DNA from 3 places in the Alkalihalobacterium sp. APHAB7 genome. Region 3 is predicted to be linked to each of the others. Evidence: riboswitches for the same ligand, from Rfam matches in the RefSeq annotation. Region 3 holds a riboswitch; each other region holds the start of a gene.
The links. A riboswitch is a leader RNA that binds a small molecule or an ion and turns the genes downstream of it on or off. The one in region 3 is predicted to bind cobalamin.
Positions count from the first base shown of each region.

Region 1: linked by a shared signal. The riboswitch ahead of cobJ (precorrin-3B C(17)-methyltransferase) and the one ahead of ACNSTQ_RS08770 (acetyl-CoA hydrolase/transferase family protein) in region 3 are both predicted to bind cobalamin.
Region 2: linked by a shared signal. The riboswitch ahead of ACNSTQ_RS11690 (ABC transporter substrate-binding protein) and the one ahead of ACNSTQ_RS08770 (acetyl-CoA hydrolase/transferase family protein) in region 3 are both predicted to bind cobalamin.

Region 1 covers NZ_JBLWFS010000007.1:109,388-117,334, reverse strand. The annotation lists gene ACNSTQ_RS09555 (sirohydrochlorin chelatase) at 1-565, opposite strand, end outside; gene cobJ (precorrin-3B C(17)-methyltransferase) at 599-2,212, opposite strand; cobalamin riboswitch at 2,401-2,589, opposite strand; gene bioB (biotin synthase BioB) at 2,857-3,858, opposite strand; gene ACNSTQ_RS09540 (precorrin-2 dehydrogenase/sirohydrochlorin ferrochelatase family protein) at 4,029-4,658, opposite strand; gene ACNSTQ_RS09535 (sirohydrochlorin chelatase) at 4,639-5,412, opposite strand; gene cobA (uroporphyrinogen-III C-methyltransferase) at 5,430-6,896, opposite strand; gene ACNSTQ_RS09525 (EAL domain-containing protein) at 7,189-7,947, opposite strand, start outside.
Region 2 covers NZ_JBLWFS010000009.1:159,073-167,019, reverse strand. The annotation lists gene ACNSTQ_RS11695 (flavodoxin) at 357-812, shown strand; cobalamin riboswitch at 872-1,051, shown strand; gene ACNSTQ_RS11690 (ABC transporter substrate-binding protein) at 1,296-2,288, shown strand; gene ACNSTQ_RS11685 (FecCD family ABC transporter permease) at 2,251-3,306, shown strand; gene ACNSTQ_RS11680 (heme ABC transporter ATP-binding protein) at 3,331-4,803, shown strand; gene cbiB (adenosylcobinamide-phosphate synthase CbiB) at 4,800-5,795, shown strand; gene cobD (threonine-phosphate decarboxylase CobD) at 5,753-6,832, shown strand; gene ACNSTQ_RS11665 (bifunctional adenosylcobinamide kinase/adenosylcobinamide-phosphate guanylyltransferase) at 6,829-7,404, shown strand; gene ACNSTQ_RS11660 (cobyric acid synthase) at 7,401-7,947, shown strand, end outside.
Region 3 covers NZ_JBLWFS010000006.1:168,641-176,587, forward strand. The annotation lists gene ACNSTQ_RS08750 (PhzF family phenazine biosynthesis protein) at 1-565, opposite strand, end outside; gene ACNSTQ_RS08755 (type 1 glutamine amidotransferase domain-containing protein) at 646-1,170, opposite strand; gene ACNSTQ_RS08760 (dihydroorotate dehydrogenase) at 1,215-3,053, opposite strand; gene ACNSTQ_RS08765 (GNAT family N-acetyltransferase) at 3,111-3,935, opposite strand; cobalamin riboswitch at 4,100-4,286, shown strand; gene ACNSTQ_RS08770 (acetyl-CoA hydrolase/transferase family protein) at 4,439-5,719, shown strand; gene ACNSTQ_RS08775 (hypothetical protein) at 5,736-5,930, shown strand; gene ACNSTQ_RS08780 (DUF6612 family protein) at 6,026-7,744, opposite strand; gene ACNSTQ_RS08785 (hypothetical protein) at 7,918-7,947, shown strand, end outside.

The sequences.
Region 1 (7,947 bases), on a different contig from region 3:
TCACTCCAAGCTTTATGGATCTGACAACACCTTCTTCAACTGTAGGTGAAGTTACACCAATAAATGACAGTTCGACATTAACCATCCCTAATTTTTCAGAAAGCAATCTACCTATCTTGTATAGTTCACTATTCGCATCTGCATCACTGCTGCCACGGCCGACTAACAAAATGCCGAGATCATCTTTTCCTTTCTTGTTAGAAAAGCCAACATCATGCAGACGTGATTGTAAAATATCAAACACTTTATCATGAACACCGATTGGTCTACCATAAGTAAATTCAACATGTGGATACATGGCTTTCGCTTCATCAATTTCAACAGGAATATGAATTTTGGCATGCCCCGCTGAAAAAAACATCATTGGAACGAGTGCGACTTTCGTTGCTCCTTGATCCACACATCGCTTTATCCCTTCACGTATCGTCGGAGTGGAAAACTCTAAAAAGCAAGTTTCAACGATTGGATACGGTATATCACCTCTCATTGACTCAACAAATTGAAGCAGTTGTTCATTACCTTCCCGCTTTTTTGTACCGTGACCGATAAATAAAATTGCATTCATTGCGCTTCCTCCTTTTTTATTCAGAACTGTCTTTTAATCCCCACAAGCCATATCTACTACCACTTGCTCGGGAACTTCCTTGTAATAAAACCCTTCAACAACTTGTACTCGTTTAAAAAACTTATGAAACCGTTCATTAGGTAATCCTCGATTTTTGTAATCTTCTACGATCCTAACAACAAGGTCGACAAGCTTTTCGCCTTCCAACCCTTCAGCAACAAGTTGTCCGACATGAGCATTTCTCCCGGTCGTTTTAGCTCCTAAAAACAGATCAAACCCTTTCTTACGATAAATGATCCCAATATCATTTGTAGGTGCGCTATAGCAAGCCATTCCACAGCCATTAAATCCAATATTCATTTGCTTGGGTACAGACATTCCACCAACTCGTTTTTGAAGTTGTTCCACTTGTGGAATAGAATCGGCTTTTTCACCATCACAAAAATCACATGCTTTTATGTTGACCACTTTACCTATTGGGAGCAATAAAAAATCTGCACTTGTTAAGCTCTCCGCAATTTCATTTGGGTTAGATGTCTTAACAGATATTTTGATTAAGTGATCCGGGGTATACTCAAGTGTTGCTTCATCTCCTACCGTTTCCACCAATGTCGCCAATTGTTTCGGCGTTATTTTTTTATTAGCAATCCCTGGTGAAACCGCAAACTCAAAAATATCTTCTTGTTGAAAAGAGACACCTTGTTGTTGGTCACTTTCTAAAGGTTTTGTTTTAATTTCTAGCTTTGAAATTGCCTCTTCTGCTAACATACGCGAACTGAGCGGTCTGTCAGCTGTTATTTTTTCATCTTCCTTGCCTCCATGAAGTGCCCACGGTTCTGCTGCTTTCTTTAACCGTTCATGTGGTTTTAGGTGTTGTTCAGTCTCATTCAACGTATATTTCCGTTGATACCCTCTTGGAGTAATCATTTTTCCGTCATAAATGAACGTAGAGTTATTTCCGATAATAACAGTGGTTAACATCCCGATTTCATGGTCTAACATATGCTCTAAATCGGTAATAACAATTTGTTCTCTTTCTCGGTAAGCACTTTTCACCAATCCAACTGGTGTTTTTGGCGAACGGTAATTTAATAAAATCTTTTGTGTCTCAACAATTTGTCTTGTTCTTTTCCCACTTCGTGGATTGTATAACGCAATAACGAAATCTGCTTCGGCAGCAGCATCTACCCGCTTTTTAATTAATTCCCACGGTGTTAGATGATCGCTTAAACTGATTGTACAGGCATCATGCATGATCGGCGCTCCTAATAACGAACCACAGGAATTAATAGCCGATATGCCAGGTATAATTTCTACCTCAACACCCGTCTCCTCTTGCCAGCCCTTTTGGATGAGAACTTCATATACAAGGCCAGCCATACCATAAACCCCTGAATCCCCACTAGAAATGACGGCAACTTTTCTTCCTGTTTCCGCTTGGCGAACAGCTTCTTGTGCCCGGGTCACTTCTTCTGTCATACCAGTTCTGACAATTTCTTGAGTTGTAATTAGCGGACGAATTAAATCAACGTATGTACTATAACCGATGATGGAATCAGCTTCTACAATCGCTTCTTTCGCTCTAAAGGTCATATGCTGTTCACTACCAGGACCAAATCCGATAATTAATAACTTACCTCGCTGCATCTACATCTCTCCTTTAATGGTTAATTTAATTTTTAGAGGTATAAACCAAGTCAATACACGAAATAAAAAAGCACCCCTAACCATAGAGTAATGGTTAGAGATGCTTATAACTTCTAAATAAAATAATCCGCATGAATACTAAATACAGAAAATCCGCTCTCTAACACCTCCCTATCTCCCGTAGGTCAGACAGTGTTGTTAGAAAAGGCAGGTCTCCTGGCTTATGGTTATTGCAATCTATTCCTTCCCATTCATAGAACAGTGGCTTAATAGACTACAACCAAATTACAGTGGCGGGACCGCGTCGGACTTTCACCGAACTTCCCTTTTAAAGATTTTAATATGTTAAAATCTTTACCCTTTCCCAACATATGTGATTGTATTAAAAGATTAATTGAAAAGATAAAGGTTTGTCAATCTATTTTTAAGGCTGTTTGCGTAAACTTTGTTGCTTTTGGACCGTTTTTTGAAGATAAAATAGCCTTTTCAAGACAAATTCATTTGTCTGAACGGCTATTTTATTTTCAAAAGCTTCACGCATAGCGTGAAGAGCCAAGCATTTGCTTGGCTTACGGTCCAAAAGCACGAAGCAACAATCTTTGTAAAAAGAGCCATTTTTAAAAATATCTAAAATTGTCGATTAATTATAGAGCACACTCTTCTATCTCAAAACCTAAATCTTCAATAATGTTATGGTCTTCAGTTACTGCTTGACCTTTCGTAGTTAAATAGTCACCTACGAATATAGAGTTTGCAGCAAATAATGCTAACGGTTGTAATGTACGAAGGTTTACTTCTCTTCCTCCAGAAACACGAATTTCTTTTGAAGGGTTAATAAAACGCATCAACGCAAGTACTTTTAGGGATTTCATCGGTTTCGTACGTTTGTAATTTTCTAACGGAGTTCCTGGAATCGCATGTAAAAAGTTAACTGGAATGGAATCAGCATCAATTTCTCGTAACGAATAAGCAATTTCTACAATTTGCTCATCGGTTTCACCCATCCCGATAATACAGCCAGAACAAGGAGACATACCTGCTGCCTTTACTTCTTCAACCGTATTTACACGGTCGTCATAAGAGTGAGTAGAAGTAATGTTTGTGTGATTGTCCTTATGTGTATTAAGGTTATGGTTATAACGATGAACCCCTGCTTCTTTTAACTTTTTAGCTTTTTCATCACTTAAAATTCCTAAACATGCACAGATCTTTAATGGCATTGTGGCAGTAATTTCACTAACCGCATCAATAACTTGATCAACTTCTTTTTCAGTAGGACCTCGCCCGCTCGCAACAATACAATATGTACCAGCTTTACGATTCATCGCTTCTTTTGCACCAGCAATAAGAGTCTCTTTATCTAGTAATGAATATTTTTCAACAGGAGCCGTAGAAACGATCGATTGTGAGCAATATCCACAGTCTTCTGGGCATAACCCACTCTTTGCATTAAAAATCATATTAAGTTTAACTTTTTTTCCGTAATAGTGCTTTCTAACACGAAAAGCAGCTTGCATAATTGGTAAAACCTCATCATCATCAGCTTGAAGAATATTTACCCCTTCTTCGATTGTTAATAATTCGCCATTCAAAGCTTTATCTGCATACTGTTCCCAAGTGCTTTTTGTTGATGTTGTTATCGTCATTTTTTTCCACCCTTTGTCAACTATCATTTTAGTATAAGTTAACATTAAACAGAAAGATTGACAAGAATTATTTACCATTAGATTAGATAGTTAAAGAACTTCTAAGACCTAAAGACTAAATACTTCGAGGTTGAAGGTTTGTTACCAGTAAAAAAGAGCAGCCAATATGACTACTCTCCTTGTATCTTCAAGTATTGTTGCATTCGCTTCTTAAACCATATTTCTCTCTCCGTACTATAGATGACCTCATCGGCGATTAACTCATTAAGAAACTGGTGACAAGCCTTCTTATCCCTAATACTTTCTATAATCACTTTTCGCGACACTCTTAAAAAATCAACATACCCTTCATATTCTTGTCCATACTTTTCATCTAGTTGGTTTACAATCTTCTTAGCCAACATAGGACTTGCTCCCTCAGTTGAAACTGATATCGTTAGCTTCCCTCTATGTAATGTTGACACCATGTGAAAATCACTTAATTCAGGTTGATCTACGATGTTAATTAATTGATTCGGCTTTCGATCCTGATATATTGTTAAATTTACTTCCGGATCGTTTGTAGCTGCTATGATTAGAAATGCTTGATCTAAAAAAACTTTATTATACGGAGACTTGATCCAGTGTACAGATTGGTTTTGAACTAGCTCTGCTAGCTTCTCACTTAATTGTGGTGACACGACTGTAACTTTACCCTCGTAACTTACTATTTTTATAGCTTTTCGCTCTGCGATTTTTCCACCACCAATAATGACGACTGCCTTATCCTTGAGATTTAAACTAATTGGCATGAAACTCATGTGGACTACCTTTCATTAACTCTATCGTTTTCGCATAAATTAAATTTCTAACCTGCTCGTGATACCCTAGAAAATTGCATAGATGTACTTGTTTATATTCAGTTGTTTGTAAATCTTTAATGGCTCGCCCCATTCTTTTCATTAGTACACCTGTAAATAGTAAATACGGCATAACATAGATGACCTCATTATCTTCCTCTAGTATTTTTTTTAAGCCGTCTTCAAATAGAGGAGTAGTCGCCGCCAAATAACAAGGGGTTACTTGCTTTAAACCCAGCTTCTCTTTTAATCGTCCAGCAATTTCCTCAAAATCAGCCTTTGCTTCCATATCACTACTGCCTCTTCCAACAAGTAAAACAGAAGCCTTTGCTTTATCGTTCGTCTCTTTTTGAAAGCCTTTTTCTTGTAAACGGTCATATACGATATCGACCATACGATCATCGACTCCAATAGGAGAGCCATATATAAATTGAGTTTCAGGGTAAAGATCTTTTGCTTTTTCAATCTCGTCAGGAATATCTTTTTTAGCATGCCCCGCTTCTAGTAATAAAACAGGTTGAACAAATATTCTTGTCGCTCCTTGTTCAATACAACTTTTAATTCCTTCTAGTATTGTAGGTTTTGTTAATTCGATAAACGCAACCTCTTTGATTGATAATGGCAGCATCTCCATAATCTTATTGATAAACACTAGAAATTGTTTATTCCCTGCATTAACTCTTGAGCCATGTCCAATATATAATACACCATCCATCTTTTACACCCTCTTCCTTACATACTTTCAATCTGAGATTGCTTGAGCAAGTGATCGACCAAAGCAGAATGAGATGGTTCATTTAAAACATGGTTAACATGAAATCCAGCACTTGATGCGGCTTGAGCAGACTTTTCTCCAAAGCAGATTACCTCTAATTTTAATAAGCCCGTAAAAAACTGTGATGAAATTTGTTCTGCCCCATTTTTTAATTCTAGTACTGATTTTGCACTAGGAATGATAATTGTTGATAATAACTCATCATCAATCAATCGTTGCAACACAATTTGCGAAGCGTTCGTAATATTGTTTTCATGGGTAATCATTGTGTCTGTATTTGTAAATGCTTCTACCGCTTTTTTTTCGCCGACAACTAAAAAATGAGCTGCTTCTCCTATTTCTTGAACCTTATCTGCCACACAGCCATACTTTCGAAGCTGTTGCATTGACTTATCAGAAAGAACTTGGAACGTCGCTTTAATTGATCGTATATCGAGCTTTTGTACATGTAACCATTCAAAGAAATAACGAATACTATCTGGTGATGTAAAAGTGATTGTATGATATTCATTTATCTTTTTGCTTATATCATTATTTTGGCTCGATAATAGAAGTGTAGTCTCTTCAAACGAAGGATAACTGTACACATCTGCACCTAATTCACTTAACTTCTCTTCTAGAACGCTTTTTTCAGTACTTGTCCGTGCTAATAATATTTGTTTCCCGATTAAAGGTTTCATTTCGAACCATTTGATCTTCTCTCTTAAGTTAACAATGTCACCGACTAATGTTATCGCTGGATTTTGAAACTTCGTTTTTTCGACCTTATCGCCGATTGTTTCCAAAGTTCCTACTAATGTTTTTTGTCTTCCATAAGTACCCCATTGAATTAATATTACAGGTGTCTGGGCAGGACGACCATGCTTCATTAATTGAGTCGCAATATGAAAGATATTACTGACTCCCATATAAAAAGCAATCGTATCAATCCCTTTTGCAAGTGAACTCCAATCAATTAACGGTTGACCTAAAGTGGATTTATCATGTCCGGTTACAACGGCAAATGTTCCACCATATTCACGATGTGTCACTGGGATCCCGGCGTAGCTTGCTGCCGCAATACTTGAAGTTATACCTGGGACAATTTCAAAAGGAATACCTGCTTGAGCTAAGCTATCCGCTTCTTCTCCTACACGCCCAAAAACACTTGGGTCTCCACCTTTTAAGCGAACAACAACCTTTTCAGCTAATCCATGTTCTACAAGAGTTTCATTGATTTTTTCTTGTCGCATAATGTGACGCTTTGGGAGCTTACCTGCATAGATAAATTCAGCATTTGGCTTGGCCAGTAACAGAAGAGCAGGGTTCACTAACCGATCATAAACAATAACATCTGCTTTTTCGATAACTTTCTGCGCTCTAATTGTAAGGAGCCCTGCATCCCCTGGTCCTGCACCTACTAAATAAACTTTACCTTTTTTCATTTCAGCTTCCCCTTTACCGTTCATTGTAAGAAATCTAATTATTTTATTTATGTACTTTAAGCTCATTCATATACACTTCACATGAATTTGTATACGGTCTTCATTTAAATCCGAGTTTTTTTATATGTTTTATAAAGTATATTAAAAATCCAACATACTTGCAACTTATAAAATAGTATAATTTAACATAGCTAAAAAATAAAAAGTGCCAGCTATCTTGAATAGAGCTATACAAGAACAAAGACGGTTTGTTTTGTATAGTCTAACATTCAAGTTATACAGGCACTTCATTTTAGTCTTTTAGGAATAAGCGTTCAAAATCTGTTGCACATACCGGTTTACTGATAAAATATCCTTGAATTTGGTCACATTTATGATCTTTTAAAAATTGTAACTGCTCCTCGACTTCTACACCTTCAGCAATGACTGACATATGAAGGCTGTGAGCCATTGCTATAATGGCACGAACAATCGAAGAATCGCCGTTTTTCATTATTTCATCAACGAAAGATTTATCAATTTTTAATGTATCAATTGGATAATCCTTTAAATAGCTAAGGGATGAATATCCTATACCAAAGTCATCTATTGAAATTTTAATCCCCAAGTTGCGGAGTGCATTAAGTTTTTGATTAACATAATCTTTTTCATGTACTGCTACGTTCTCGGTAATCTCAAGTTCTAAAAAATTTGGATCTAGTTGAGTCTGTTCCAAAATAGCTGTAACCGTTTCTACAATATAAGGATCTAAAAATTGACGAGCAGATAAATTTACCGATACTGTTATTCTGTGAAATTTATTGGATTGCCACAACTTATTTTGTAGACAGGATGTTCTTAACACCCACTCGCCGATATCACTGATCATCCCTGTTTCTTCAGCTATTGGAATAAACTCAGCTGGAGAAACATTTCCTAACTCTTTGTTATTCCAACGGAGCAGCGCTTCCATTCCAACGATCTGTTTTGTAAGGATATCTTGCTTAGGTTGATAGTGTACAGTAAACTCATCATCATCTAATGCAGTTCTTAGATTTTTTTCAATTTGTAA
Region 2 (7,947 bases), on a different contig from region 3:
AAGTACATGCTTAGTATAAAATTGAACCGCCGTATACGGAACCGTACGTACGGTGGTGTGAGAGGTCGGAGGTTAATCACCTCCTCCTACTCGATGAGCTTTATACATTTACTTGTTGACAATGAAAATCATTTTCAATTATTATATAAATGAAAATGATTTTCATTGTTAATATTGATGGAGGAATTGTTAATGAACATGATAAAAAGTACTGTCCGAGGAGCTACTGCTGTTTGTTAAGTTGAAAATGGAGAATACATAGTTGCAGTTGAAAGAGAAGGCATCTTTCGTATGAAAGGACATCATTTAAAAAGTCATTTAGTCTTAAATTAATAGATTGAAAGGGGAATGTTAACATGAGTGAGGTTCTACTTGTTTATGCTAGTATGTCAGGAAATACAGAAGCGATTGCCGATTTAATTGAAGAAGGTTTGCAAGAGGAAAATATGAACGTAACGAAATTAGATGTTGTTGATTGTGACCTTGACCAATTAAATGCATTCGATTCCATCATTTTAGGTGCTTATACATGGGGAGACGGCGAACTGCCTGATGAATTTTTAGATTTGTATGATGAAATGGCTGGGCTGGATTTTACTAATAAACAATTTGCAGTTTTTGGATCTGGAGATACAGCATACGATATCTTTTGTGGTGCTGTAGATTTATTAGAAGCAATGATTGATGAAAGAAATGGTCAAATCGTACAGCCGGGGCTTAAAATAGAGCTAGGCCCGGATGGTGAAGAAGAAACGTGCAAAGATTTTGGTAGAAAGTTTGCACAAGCTGTTAACTTAAAAGCGAGTGTGTAAGTTTATATAGACGAATTATCTATTATTTTGTATAATTAAGTCGTATCTCAATGAATTGAATAGTTAGTTAGCTTTAAGGTCACTCACACGAGTGTGAAAAGGGAAGTTGGTGAAATTCCAACACGGTCGCGCCACTGTAAGTACGAATACTCTTTAATAAACCACTGTCATCTTTGATGGGAAGGTAAAGAGGTATCATTGTACGAGTCAGGAGACCTGCCTTAAAGTATTGTGTAACCTTCGCGGAAAAGGTAAGCAGTGTGATAAGATCTGACTCTTGAAAAAGAGTCCCCTTGTTCTAATGAGAACGACACATAATGGAATGTTTTTAGCATCCAAGTGTTACCTAGGGGATCTATTAAACTGAAACCGAAGCTCTCCCTTTGAAGGAGAGCTTTATTTTTTTACATACTTTCCTTTCCTTTCTTGCAATTCTTTCATTGAATACAAAAAGAAATACAAACTTAAAAGGGGTTGGAGAACATGCAAAAATGGTATATGTGGTTAGTAGCTTCATTACTTATTGTTGGTTTATTAACAGCATGTGGCACAGATAACCAAGAAGAGCCACAAACAGAAGAAGCACCGACGGAAGAAACAGAAGAGCAAACGACAGGTAGTGGAGAAGCCGTGGCTTTTCCGTTAACAATTACTGATGCAACAGGAACTGAGATTGTCATCGAAGAAGAGCCACAAACATTAATCTCGCTAGTTCCAAGTAATACGGAAATTGTTTATGCACTTGAAGCGCTTAATCGTGTCATTGCGGTAACAGATAATGATGACTTCCCAGAGGAAGTAAAAGATATTGAGACAATTGGTGGAATGGAATTTAATGTAGAAAAAATTATCGCTGCAAATCCAGATTTAGTACTAGCGAATGAAATGAACAACGCAGAAGGTTTAGATCAAATTCGTAATGCAGGGGTCCAAGTACTTGTAGTAAATAATGCTTCTTCTTTTGCGCAATTATATGATTCTATTGAAATGATTGGAAACGCAGTTGGAAAGTCAGAAGAGGCTAATAATGTCATAACATCAATGCAAGAGACAATTACTGAAGTACAAACAAAAGCAAGTGAGATTGAGGATGCTGATAAAGCTACTGTATGGGTAGAAATTTGGCCAGCTCCTGATATGTATACAACCGGAAAAGGAACGTTTATGCATGAGATGCTGGAAATGATTAATGCAACAAACGCTGCAGGAGAACAAGAAGGTTGGCCGATGTTTACAGAAGAGGATGCTGTTGTTCTAAATCCAGATGTGATCATTACAACTTATGGTCATGTTGAAGGTATGGAGAATGCAGTTGAAGACGTATTAGCACGTTCAGCTTGGACTGAAGTAGAAGCGGTTAAAAACGAAAGAGTCTTTAATATTGAAGCTAATATTGTAGAACGCCCAGGTCCTCGCTTAGTCGAAGGGGTCGAAAAACTTGCAAAATTTATTTACCCAGATGTTTTCGAAAACTAATATAGTACTTGCTTATATAATTTGTTTTACCTTTTTATTTGCTTCGGTTGTTTTAGGCATTGCTATTGGTAGCGTACCTATATCATTTTTTGAAGTGATAACGGTTCTAGGAAGAGAATGGATCGGGTTACCTATAGCAGCAGAAGTAGATCCGATGTATGTAAATATTATAATGGAGATAAGGTTTCCACGCGTTTTATTAGCAATGTTCGTTGGAGGTGCCCTTGCATTAGCAGGGGCTGCTTTCCAAGGCTTTTTAAAAAATCCATTAGCTGATCCTTATACGCTTGGAGTATCCTCTGGTTCGGCAGTTGGTGCAGTTGCGGTTTTGTTTTTTGGTATTAGCATACCGATATTAGGAGCATTTACCTTACCAGTTATTAGTATTTTATCTGGATTTATTACATTATTTTTAGTTATTTTTTTTGCTAGAGCACTTAATCGTTCGATGGCTGCTCATACGGTGATTTTAGTCGGAATTATTTTAAGTTCTTTTCTAGGTTCTATGATTTCACTAATGATCGCTTTAACAGGCGAAGAATTAAGACAAATCATTGGTTGGTTAATGGGAAGCGTCTCGATGAGAGGTTGGAGTTATGTGTATTTAATTGCTCCGTTTTTTTTAGCCGGATTTTTGATTTTGCTTTTTAATGCTAAAGAATTAAATGCACTAGCTTTTGGAGAAGAAACGGCTAAGCATCTTGGAGTTAATATTCAAGCTCGGAAAATGCTGATTTTATTTGGAGCGGCTTTGTTAACTGGATCAGCTGTAGCAGTCTCTGGGACGATTGGTTTTGTCGGTTTAGTTATTCCGCATTTAACTAGGTTAATTTGGGGGCCAGATCATCGTCATCTATTACCGCTATCTGTTTTAATTGGTGGAGGATTTCTTGTGCTTACTGATTTAGTGGCCCGTACATTAATTGCTCCAACCGAGTTACCTATTGGAGTCATAACGGCTCTTGTCGGTGGTCCAGTCTTTGCAATCATCTTAATCCGACAACGTCATAGATTATAATCTGTATGGATGGGAGTGAACAGGATGTTACAAGTGAATGACATATGTGGTGGGTACGGCAATGTCAATATAATTAAGAACGTTTCATTCTCAGTTTCTAAAGGGGAAATCTTTGGAATCCTCGGTCCAAACGGTAGTGGGAAAACGACGTTATTAAAGATGGTTAGTGGATTAATACCTACACAATCAGGTGAAATCATTCTTGAGAATAAAAATATATTAGCATATGGCTCAAAAGAATTAGCTAGACAGATGGCTGTGTTACCCCAACAATCAGATACTTCTTTTTCTTACACAGTTGAAGAAGTTGTTCAGTTAGGACGTTATCCGCATCAAAAAGGCTGGTTTCAAGTTGCAACTAAAACAGACAAACAAATTGTCGGAGAGGCGATGAAATTAACAGGAGTATATCAATTTAAAGATATACCTCTGCATTCATTAAGTGGTGGGGAACGCCAGCGTGTCATGCTAGCACGTGCCTTAGCACAAGAACCGAAAATACTACTTCTTGATGAACCTACTAATCACCTCGACATTTCGTACCAAATGAGCTTGCTAGACTCATTGAAACAGTGGTCTAGAGAAAAAGGATTGACCGTTATTGCGATTTTACATGATTTAAATATGGCAAGTCTGTATTGTGATCGTATCTTACTTCTTGATGAAGGAACAGTTAGCTCACTTGACCGTCCAGCACATGTTATGAATGAAACAAGATTACAAGAAGTGTATAAAGCTAAAGTAGGGAGAAGAGAACACCCATCTGTTCCAAGTCCACTTATTACACTTCAGCCAAAGCAATCGGTATCTACCGAGCGGTCGCTCATTAATCGGTTGAAAATTGAAAGAAAACAAGAATATATTTTCATTTCGAGTCCTACACCACTTAAAACCTACTCTTCAGCTGTCATTGGTGCAGGGTTTGGATGGAATTCAACATTCATTAATCGTCATGTTCATAAAGATTATAACTGTGATTGTGCAGAAAGTGAGTATAAACAGTATCTGAGTAATCTCGAAATTGATTATGAAGGGGCTGTAGGAATGATGACTGCAGCTATATTGGAAGATGGTTCTTTTAAGACGTATTCGACAGATGAGTTCACTGTTTTCGTTGTTGTAACTGCTGGTGTTTCAAATGCAGTTGATGCCTCAATGGCGTATTTGCAAAAGAATGCTTTGCAAACAGTTGGAACGATTAATACGTGGATATTCGTAGAAGGTCACTTATCAGATGCAGCTTTCGTTCAGGCGGTGATGACATCAACAGAAGCGAAGGCAAAAGCACTGTTTGATCAGGATATTAAAGATCCACAAACAAAAACTCTTGCGACAGGAACGTCTACTGACAGTATTATGGTTGCTGCTTCACAAACAGGGAACGAACAGCCTTATGCAGGAACCATTACACCATTAGGAAAGACGATTGCAAGAGCGGTGTATGAAGCAACCTATGAGGCTGTTCAAAGGAACAAAGAAAGAAGGAGAGTTCAATGAGCTTTGTTATGTACCATTTAATTGCACTTTCCTTAGCTGTAGTGATTGATCGAATAATAGGAGATCCTAGAAATATTCCACACCCAGTTGTCGGGATAGGAAAGATGATCTCTTTTTTTGAATGTAAGCTAAACGGTGGAGGGAAGAAAAGAGTAACGGGTTTTTTCTTTTTACTTATCATTATTTCGATCGTAGTTATTATTACAGTTGTTCCAGTTATCTTAGCCTACTTCATCCACCCTTGGATTGGTGTAATCATAGAAGCGATTATTATTTCATTTGCGATTGCCCAGCGCAGCTTAAAAGAAGCTGCAGAGGAAGTGTTAAACCCGCTAGAAGAAGGTAATATTCAACAAGCGCGATTAAAGTTATCTTATATTGTTGGAAGAGATACTGAAAACCTTCCCGAAACTGAGATCATTCGTGGAACTGTTGAAACCGTAGCTGAAAATACAAGTGATGGAGTAACGGCGCCACTTTTCTTTGCCTTAATAGGAGGAGCACCACTTGCAATGCTCTATAGGGCTGTAAATACGTGCGATTCAATGGTTGGTTATAAAAATGAAAAGTATATTGATTTTGGATGGGCTTCAGCTAAGTTCGATGATGTATTGAATTTTATTCCGAGTAGGTTAACTGGAATACTTATGATTTTGTTTAACCGGACTTTCTCAAATCAGAGAAAATGGACTTGCTTTCAAATATTATGGACAGACGCGAAAAAACATCCAAGTCCAAATAGTGGTTGGGGTGAAGCCGCTGTTGCAAGTTTGCTAGGGATACAACTTGGTGGACAAAATCAATATAAAGGTATTATCTCTAACCGTGCAAAAATGGGTATTTCAACGATGCCTATTTCCTCATTACATATAAAGCAAGCGATTCAAATCATGCATAATACCGTTATTTCTTTTGTATTTACGCTTTGGTTGATTGGAGGGATTTTATTATGGTTTTACCTAATCATGGTGCAAACCCACAATATTTTGTAAATGCGTTAGGTTTACAATTGAAAGAAAATTCAATCGACTTTAGTGAAAATGTGAACCCATTAGGTGTACCTAAAGCTGTCCTGCAAAAATGGGCGGGGTTTGCAGAAACTATTCATACGTATCCTGACCCTTATGCTTCTAAATTACGAGAAAAGTTAGCTCTGCAAAATAACATATCTATCGACCAGTTATTAATTGGTAATGGTGCGGCTGAACTAATTTTATTAATTGCAAACTATTTTCGTAAAAAGAAAATACTCATCGTAGAGCCAACGTTTTCAGAATATCGGGATGCCTGTCTTGCTTATGAATGTGAAGTAATAAGGTTTCAACTTTTTGTTGATGACAACTGGCAATTCAATTTGGAAGGTCTATTAGAAGCAATAAAAGATGTTGATGCGATGTTTTTATGCCAGCCGAATAATCCTACGGGAACAATGGTAGAGCAGACAATTCTACTAAGGTTAATACAAAGGGCAAAAGAAAATAATGTAACTGTTATTATGGATGAAGCATTTTATGATTTTAGTGATGAAGAAATAAGCATCCTGCCTTACATAAATGATTTTCAAAACATGATTATATTAAGGTCACTAACAAAAATGTATGCGATCCCTTCGCTTAGATTAGGTTATTTGATTTCGGATAGTGAGATAGTCAATGAGCTTAAAAGATTTCAGCAACCTTGGAGTGTCAATGGTATTGCACAACAAGTTGGACTTGAATGTATAAGTGATGAACAGCACACCATTCGAACAAGAGCATTTATTAGGTCAGAGAGAAAATGGCTGTTCCATGTTTTATCACAAATAGGCTATGAAGTTTCTCCATCTGTAGTCAACTTTTATCTACTTAAACCTGAAGGATCAAATGACGATTTAAATCCTCTCATTACTTTTTTGATTGAAAATGGAATCATCCCTCGTCACACTTATAATTTCTTAGGGCTTGAAGGAAAGTATATTCGTTTAGCGATTAAAACACGGGCTGAAAATGACATGCTGTTAAATGTATTAGAAAGGTGGACACAGCAATGATCGTTTTTATTACTGGAGGAGTGCGAAGCGGGAAAAGTACATTTGCTTTGCAAGTGGCAGAAAGTAAGGTTAGTGAAAAAGGTGTTATCCATTATATCGCGACGAGTAGACGAAGTGATACGGAAATGGAAGATCGTATTAATAGGCACATTGAAGAACGACAATTGCGAGATAAAGATTATGTCACTCATGAAAAAAGCACTCATATTGAGGAGTTAATGGTTAACTTTAAAAAAGGTGATGCTGTCATTTTAGATTGTTTAACAGGTCTAATAACAGCAGAGTTCTTTAGCAGTATTGACCAAGGATTAGAGCTGTGGAAAGAGGCTTTATTTCAGCAACAATTACTTTTGCGTCTTTCAGATACTTTTGTGGGAATACAACAATGTCCAATACCATGTATTGTGGTGACCAATGAACTGTTTGAAGACATAATTCCAAACGATGAAAGTACAATTGCTTATATGAAGTTAATGGGAGTTCTTCATCAAAAAATTGTATCGTTAAGTCATCAAGCTTATTTAGTCGAAGGTGGTATTCCGATATTAAAAAAGGATGTGGAAGTCGGATGAAAGGAATCATGCTCCAAGGAACAGGATCAGACGTTGGCAAAAGTGTTCTAGTTACTGCGCTGTGTCGAATACTTGCTCGAAAGAATAATAGAGTAACTCCTTTTAAGTCACAAAATATGTCAAATAATTCTTATGTAACTGTTGACGGTAAAGAAATTGGGAGGGCGCAAGGAGTGCAAGCAGAGGCTGCCAAAACGGAAGCTAGTGTTTATATGAACCCAATATTATTAAAACCGCGCAGCACGATGGATTCTGAAGTTGTTTTGTTTGGAGAAGTGTATTCAACTTATTCAGGACGAAGCTATCGCGAACGTTTTTACCAAAAAGGAATGGAAGCGATTCAACATGCATTGACAGAGCTTGCCGCAAATTATGAATATCTAGTGATTGAAGGAGCAGGCAGTCCTGTCGAAGTAAATCTAAATGATCGTGAGCTTGTAAATATGAAGGTGGCACAATTAGCAGATGTACCTGTCATTTTAATTGCTGATATTGAAAGAGGCGGTGTATTTGCTAGTGTTGTCGGTACGCTTCAGCTTTTAT
Region 3 (7,947 bases):
TTAAAAGGTCTATGTTAGGTATGGCTTCATCAATGGCCTTTCGAGTTTTGACAGGAATAAGTAAATGCCAAATTCCGGTAGATCCAAGTTTGATGGGGTAGCTTGGATCAAGCTCACTTGCTGATATCCCCACCAGTTTAGAAATGGTCTCGATGTCCGCTTCAATATCCTTGATTTGCGGTGTGGCCTGCGTCATGATAACGGATTGGAGTTCCTCACCTCTTTTACTAAAATCAATGGGTACAATCCCAATATTTGTTTTAAAATGAATAGAAGTAGCCCGGTCTAACCAACCATGCTCTGTTGCCATCGTCCAAGCCGCGGCAAGTGTCGCATGTCCGCAAAAATCAATTTCTTGAGTCGGCGTAAAAAAGCGCACGCGAAAGTCCACATCTTTATCTTCTATCGTCATTAAAAATGCAGTTTCTGATAAATTAAGCTCACGAGCGATTTTCTGCATTTCATCTTCTGTTAATTGAGTTGCATCAGGGACAACACCGGCTGGGTTTCCTCCAAAGGGCTCGTTCGTAAATGCATCGACATGGTAAACTTGAATTTCTTTCATAGTCAGCACCTCTTTTTCAAATAAAAAGCAGCTCCAGTAACTCCAACTAGAACTGCATCCTATCTTAAGTTAACGTTATATTATTTTTCAGATGTTACTTTAATAAATTCTCGCATGTAATCTGGTAAATCCGGTGGACGGCGGCTTGAAACGAGGTTCCCATCAACCACGACTGGCTCATTTACCCATGTAGCCCCTGCATTTTCCATATCATCTTTTATTCCAGGTGTACTCGTAACCGTCTTCCCATCTAAAATTTTTGCTGATATTAATACCCAGCCCGCATGACAAATTTGTCCGATGGGTTTGTTTTGCTCATGTAGAATCTGAACCATTTGTAAAACATCTTCATAACGTCTTAATTTATCAGGAGACCAGCCCCCTGGTACGAGGATTGCATCATATTTCTCAGCATCTACTTCATCAAAAGCCATATCACTTATGATCGGTACACCATACTTCCCGATGTACTCTTCATTCGCTTTTTCGCCGACAATATGTACCGTTGCCCCTTCTTCGCGGCAGCGTAAAACCGGATACCATAACTCTAAATCTTCAAAGTCATCGCTAACGAGTTGAATAATCTTTTTTCCTTCTAGTTTCAAATCATTTCCTCCTTTGACAAGTAGTAGACTGGTTTTATTTTCTACTATTGCGATAGAGATTGCAAATGAGACGCTCTAGGCATTTCAGTTTTTAAATGGAAAAATGAATACGAAAAAAGCAATCCAACAACATATAATCCAAGTGCAAAATAAGCTGGGACGAGATGAATAAAATCGGTATATCCGATCGCAAAGTGAACGCCAATTCCTGCTGCAAAAGCTGGAATTCCCCCAATCAATAACATCCACCAAACCCATTTGTTTCCTTGGTGAAATCCCCATAAAGCAATCATTAAAATTAGTAATCCAACACTAAGCAATGCGCCACCGAATCCTGCTCGGTCATGAGCAATAACAGGGATAAGCCTCTCATTGAATTCGTTAAGCATTTCTGGCGGCATGCAAATGTAAGTTAGATCAGTTGCCACAAATACGTTTGTTATTCCAATATAAGCAATAATGAAACCACCTAATACAAATGAGGAGCCGAGGATAACCAAGGCAAGCTGAGCAAATAAACTTTGCTTCCAAATTCTATGATTTGTTCGATTTGTCGATTTTGCTGTACCGTTCATTCGTTTTGTCTTCACAAAGCCCGCTACATAAAACGGCAATAAAACGAGCCAAAACACTAAATGAAGCCAATCAAAATAGCCATACCCGATAAAAAGAAAGATACCTAGGAAACCAATGATTGCCGCTGCATCCGATGCTTGCTTTGCCCACTTCAATCCCAAACGTATACCGTACCTTGCTAGCCCCATATAAACGATCCCACCTGAGATCATCGTTCCGGCGAGTGTCATTCGATCATGTGCCATAAAATAAAGGATACGCTCATTAAACCCATAGATCGTTTCCCGATTCATTTGTAAAAAATATTCATCATACGGGAGAATGATTGCAGACATGCTAATGAATAGTGTCATAAGTCCACCTATCATAATCAATAATCCGAATAAAAAATACCACAGCCACCCTTGGTGCGAAGTTTCAATGTTTTCCATTTCTGAAAGTTGCGCTTCTTTAATGCGTTTCGTCAGACCCGGTCCGGATAAAACATACCCGCCAGAAAGCATGATTAAATCTACATTTGCATGAAATAGAGTTAATGCATCATCAGGCTCAGTCACCCCGCCAACTGTAATGATTGTTTTATTAAAATGATGTTTTTTTAGATACCGTATTGCTTTTAAATGCTCCGTTAAATTATAACGATCGTCTTTGTTCAGCTGATCATCTAATACGATCCCGTTGAACTGTTCCTTGATTAAGTGGAACGTTTCTCCGTTTAGTTGATTGGATTTCATTGCTAGGTAAATCGGTTTTTTCGTTGAATGGGATGTATTTGGAATACTAGTGTTGAACTCTAGAATAAATGCGTCCGCCTTATCTTCTAATGCTTTCATGATCGCAGACTGGTCATCTTCACTCCCGGCTATTCGAATAAAAACGGGTTGTTTTCGCTGCAAGTTTTTTAACTTAAGCAACGTCTTTTCTAGACCAATAGATTCGTAGTGTTGCGGAAATTCTATATAGTTATCTTTTTCATGAATGATTGGAAATTCACCTTTTAGATCAGGCTCTTTTGTTACCGGTCCGATTTCTATGAATCCAAAACCTAAATTCGTAAATGCCTTCGTTCCAGATAGTATCGGGTCCACTTTTCCAGCCAAACCGATCGAGTTTTTCAGTAGATTACCGTCGACTTCTTTCATAAGTACCGGCGAAGACTCTTCTCTTCCAAGGAAGTTGATTAAATGATGTCCACCTGGAACTGACGATATTCGGTTCATACCCCTATGAATAAACTCTCTCGAATGGTAAGGAGAAAGCCTAGAAAGTAACGGCTTAAAGAGGACATGGTAAGACCAATCAGGCATAACTTCCCCTCCTTTCTTAAAGGTGCTCTGTATATAAAGCAGCAAGCTCAATTACACCTATGTAAACGGGAATTCATAAACGGTATATTGATACTGTAACTCGAAACCAACACTTTCTGCCACTGATAATGAAGGTGCATTTACTTCCATACAATCCCAATATGGGACAAGGTTTTGAACGAGGGCGTCTTTTACAAATCTATGAGCAAGTTTTCGGGCTAGTTTATTTCCTTGATGATGTGGAACGGTTTCAATATCTATACCATGATATTGGTTAGCAACAAAACCGGAAAAGCAAACACTAACGATTTCCTTTTCATATACAATACAATAACCTAGACCTTTTTCTAGAAACTCTCTTTCTGAACGCCAAAAATGTAAAAGCTTATTTTGAAGGAAAGGACTTTTTTGATAGACTTCTGAAGCTAACCGTTCAGCCGTCAATTTTTCAACAAGATAGGTCTGCTCAATCTGTGGTTCTCGATCCACTTGGTATGTTTCTCTAGACATTAGATAGACTCTTTGTTTAGAAGCTTCAAGGTTTCTTTTGTTGAACATCTTCTCAATAGCAGAATCCCAGCTTGGATCGTGACCAAAGCCTTCAAACCATTGGAGTCCGAGTCTCTTCGCTTCACCAATGATTTCATTATTAAAAAACGCATCTACTTCTCTAGTAAATGTCTCATTATTTACATTCCCAATAAAAGCAAAACCGTCTAGATTCCCAAACCAAACGAACCCGCTAGTAGGATCGAATCGGTTATCTACAAAAATACGACCGGGATTATTTCCAGCTATTATTGCTTGAATTTCTATATGTTTACCCTTTATCACTAATGGTTGACACTTGGGAAACTCTTCAGATTTCAGTTCATAAATCACTTGTTTCCCCTCCTATAACCCCCGTGTTCTTTACCAAATTATACACGATTTAGCGAGTATTCTTATATATTATCTAAAACGGGATTACAGATTTTTAACATACTATCATTAAAATTACTAATTGTATTTTCTAAAAACGTAGTGTTATAATAAAATCCAACAAACAGAATATTGTGCTTTATGGTACTTGTTGAACAAGTTTAAAAGGGAAGTCGGTGCAAATCCGATGCGGTCCCGCCACTGTAACGAGGAGCATGCGTACGAATTAGTCCACTGTCAATTTAAGATGGGAAGGATGTATACATGTGTTGATTCGAAGCCAGGAGACCTGCCATTAAAGAGCAACACTGTTATTTACCCACGAGGATGGGGAGGTGTTTTGGATGGAAGCTTTGATTGTGATAGCAAAGGATTCGACCTAAAACATACACATTCTCATTAATATATGGGAGTGTGTTTTTTATTTACGTACATAAAAGATGACAATAAGGAGCGAATACTGCATGTTAATGCTATCAACCTATCAAGAAAAAGTAATGAGTGCAAACAAAGCCGTTCAATTAATTGAACCAGGTGATGAGATCATAGCTCCTATCGCTGTCGGGGAACCGCCAGCTTTAATGGAAGCATTAGTAGATTTCGAAGGTCTTGAAAACAATACACTTTATCAAATGCTCTCTCTTCGAAAAGTTGTACCTGTAGCAAAAGATAAACTTAGGATTGTATCCATGTTTTTAAATTCACATGAACGGGAATCTTATGCTAAACAGATGATTGATCTTTTACCTAATCACTTTTCCAACTTGCCAAAGATGTTAAAAACAAGAGTCAAAAATCCAATCATCATCGCTCAAGTGTCACCGATTGATAACGAAGGTTATTTTTCCTTAGGTACAAATTGTGATTATACAGCAACTTTGGTCAACCATGCGAAAGCAATTATCGTTGAAGTGAATGATCATATGCCGAGAACGTATGGTAAAAATCAAATTCATATATCACAAGTTAAGGCCATTGTAGAACACACTTCCCCGTTAGCTGAAACTGGGAAACCGGTCATTTCTGAAAAAGATAAAGCGATCGGACGGAATATTGCTAACTTAATTAAAGATGGTGACACAATCCAAATAGGTTTTGGATCCATACCAAATGCCGTGATGGAGCACTTAAAAGACTTTAGAAACTTGGGTGTTTATACCGAAATGTTCCCTGACAGTTTAGTAGATTTATACGAAAGCGGCGCAATTACAAATCAAAATAAACCTTTTTACAAAGGAATTTCAACTGCTACCTTTGCTTTTGGCAGCAAGAGACTCTACCAGTTCATGCATGAAAACCCTGCCCTATGTATGATTCCAGTTAACGAGTCGAACAGTATTAAGCAAATTGCTCAATTGGAACAGTTTGTAACGATTAACGGTACTGTTGAAGTCGATTTTTTAGGGCAATGTAATTCAGAAGTGGTGAAAGGAAATTATTATTCTTCATCTGGCGGGCAATCTGATTTCGGAAAAGGTGTGACATTATGCAGGGATGGCCGTGGAATTATTTGTTTACATTCGACAACTAAAGACGAGCAAATCTCAAAGATTGTTCCTTACCTACATGATAAATCTGTCGTGACAACCTCTAAAAACGATGTTGACTTTATCGTGACGGAATACGGTGTGGCCCACTTAAGAAATAAAACCATTTCAGAACGTACACAGGCGTTGATTGACATCTCCCACCCTAAATTTCGTGAGGAGCTTACGTTTACAGCTCAGCGTATGGGATATCTTTAAACAAGGAGGTTAGACCATGGAAAATTATACAGAATATTATTTAAATCATTTATTAGGCATTCTCGTAACAAAGCCCGACTTTAACACATTACTAGAAAGCTATGAAAGTTTGAAAAAAGATCTTTCAGAAAGTGAGGAACTTGACGATCAGATCGACTCACTAGACGCTGCATTTAAACAAGCCGTTGAACATTGGAAGTTCGCTAATTGAGTGTACTAAAAAAGCGACAAAGGGGACTTTTCCCTTCGTCGCTTTTTCTTATAGTTGTAGAGGCCATTTTTAGTCAGACTCTACTACTTAATAGATTAAAACGGCGCACGCTCCATATTCGTTCCATCGAGATCCATTTGGAACCAGCCGAGCTGTATTGCACTAATATGCTTAGAGTAATAAAGACGACCGTTAATAATATGAATATGTGATCCTCGTTCATCGAGCATTTCAGCTTCTAATGTATTTAAATCAATTTTATATAAACTATGATCTTCTGTAACATTTGTAAAGTATAAGGCATCTCCGGCCACATTAAAGCCTTGACTCTCATCGGTTGATAGTTGTTCTGTACTAGTCCCGTCGAGTCGAACACGATAAAGCTTGGCACCATTTAATGCGCTCTCAAAATAAACCCAATCGTCTTCCACTATGAACGTCCTGACCGGGTAATCAATCACTCTTGGAGGATGTGTTTGACCCAGTTCATCAATTCCTACGACGTAAAGAATACCTTTTGGTTCTGTTTGATAAATGACTTGATCCTCGTAAATGTTATATCGGAAAAGATCATCGATCAGTTGGATCTTAACACCTTTCTCAGAAACCATATAGAGAGATTGTTTATTGTTTAATGGATTATTTGCTTTATAAAAGATCCAGCCATCCATTACACGTAAATCTATCGCATAGTCATCTGATACTTTTTCTACTTCTGTTCCGTCTTTTTTCATCCGATAAACGTTGAAGCGGTCTCTTTCATCTGAATAATACAGCCAATCTCCCATTACATTTAAATCTTTAGCTAGTACATCAGAAATAAGTTCCTTTTCTTCTTGTCCATCTGTCCATTTATAAATTCCACTTTCTTGCATCCAGTTGGAGTAATAAACAGCTTCCCCATCGGTTGCAAAATACGATCCATTTAAGTGATTTCCGTCGCTATTACCTTTTTCCCCAGTAAGAAATCCAGCTTCCTCTTTTAAAGGGTCACGATCCCCTAAAAGAATATCCCCGTACGTTTTTGCATTTTCAATAACCCCTTGAGGTACCGTTACCTCATCATCTGTTTCGTTTAATGCGTCATAAGAAATATATAATGTTTCTACCATCTTATTTTCAACTTCATCATTTTCAGCATCCAAATCGAGAATGCTCATACTAAAGGTATATTCCAGCATTGCCGACGTGCGGTGAAACGTTTCTTTATCGATGATCATTTCATAAGTAAATGAAGCAGGACCGTTTTCTGTTCGGATCGTATGGATCATCGTGTGGAAGAGCGGGTCATCCATCACATAGTAAAACGGAAACAGTCCCTTCCATAAGGTCAGCATTTCATCCTCCTTAGTGGAAATGGAAAAGCGGTAGCCATTATTATCTTCTGTAAAATGAAATAAATCGATATTTTCTAATATAAGTTCAATTTCTTTTGCTGGCTCAAGAGCATGGATCTCAGGTGATACATTAATCCACAAATCACTTTCCTCGTCCATTAAAAAGTACGTTTCTCCACCTGTGATATAGACTTCTGACCTCATTGTCGTTCCTGAAATTTTCGATGACCGTTTGATATGAGCTTCGAGTGGCTCGACTTTCGCTGTCCCACTCAAGTAGGAGATTAACGTTCCCATATCAGCTTCATTCGTAATGGCATCCATTTCAAAAGAATAAGCTTGAACTTCCTTCATTGCTTCAATTGAGTGTTGTAAAATTTCTTCTCGTGTTAACTGCTCGCTATCTTCCTCACAGGCAACAAAGAATGCTAAAACACTCAGTAGCAGAGCAGTCGTAAATAATTGTTTAAAACGCATGTATTCCCCTTTCAAAGTCCTTGTCCTTGTCGATCTTATTTTTACGGTTAATCCGTATAATTCAATTTAGATAAAGCTCTATAAAATTCCTCTTTTAGATTACCATAATACCACAAAATCCAATGTTTACTACAAATTTTTCACGGGTACAGATGAATAAGGAGGGATAAGTGATGAAAAATAAACAAAAAGAACTAGAACTC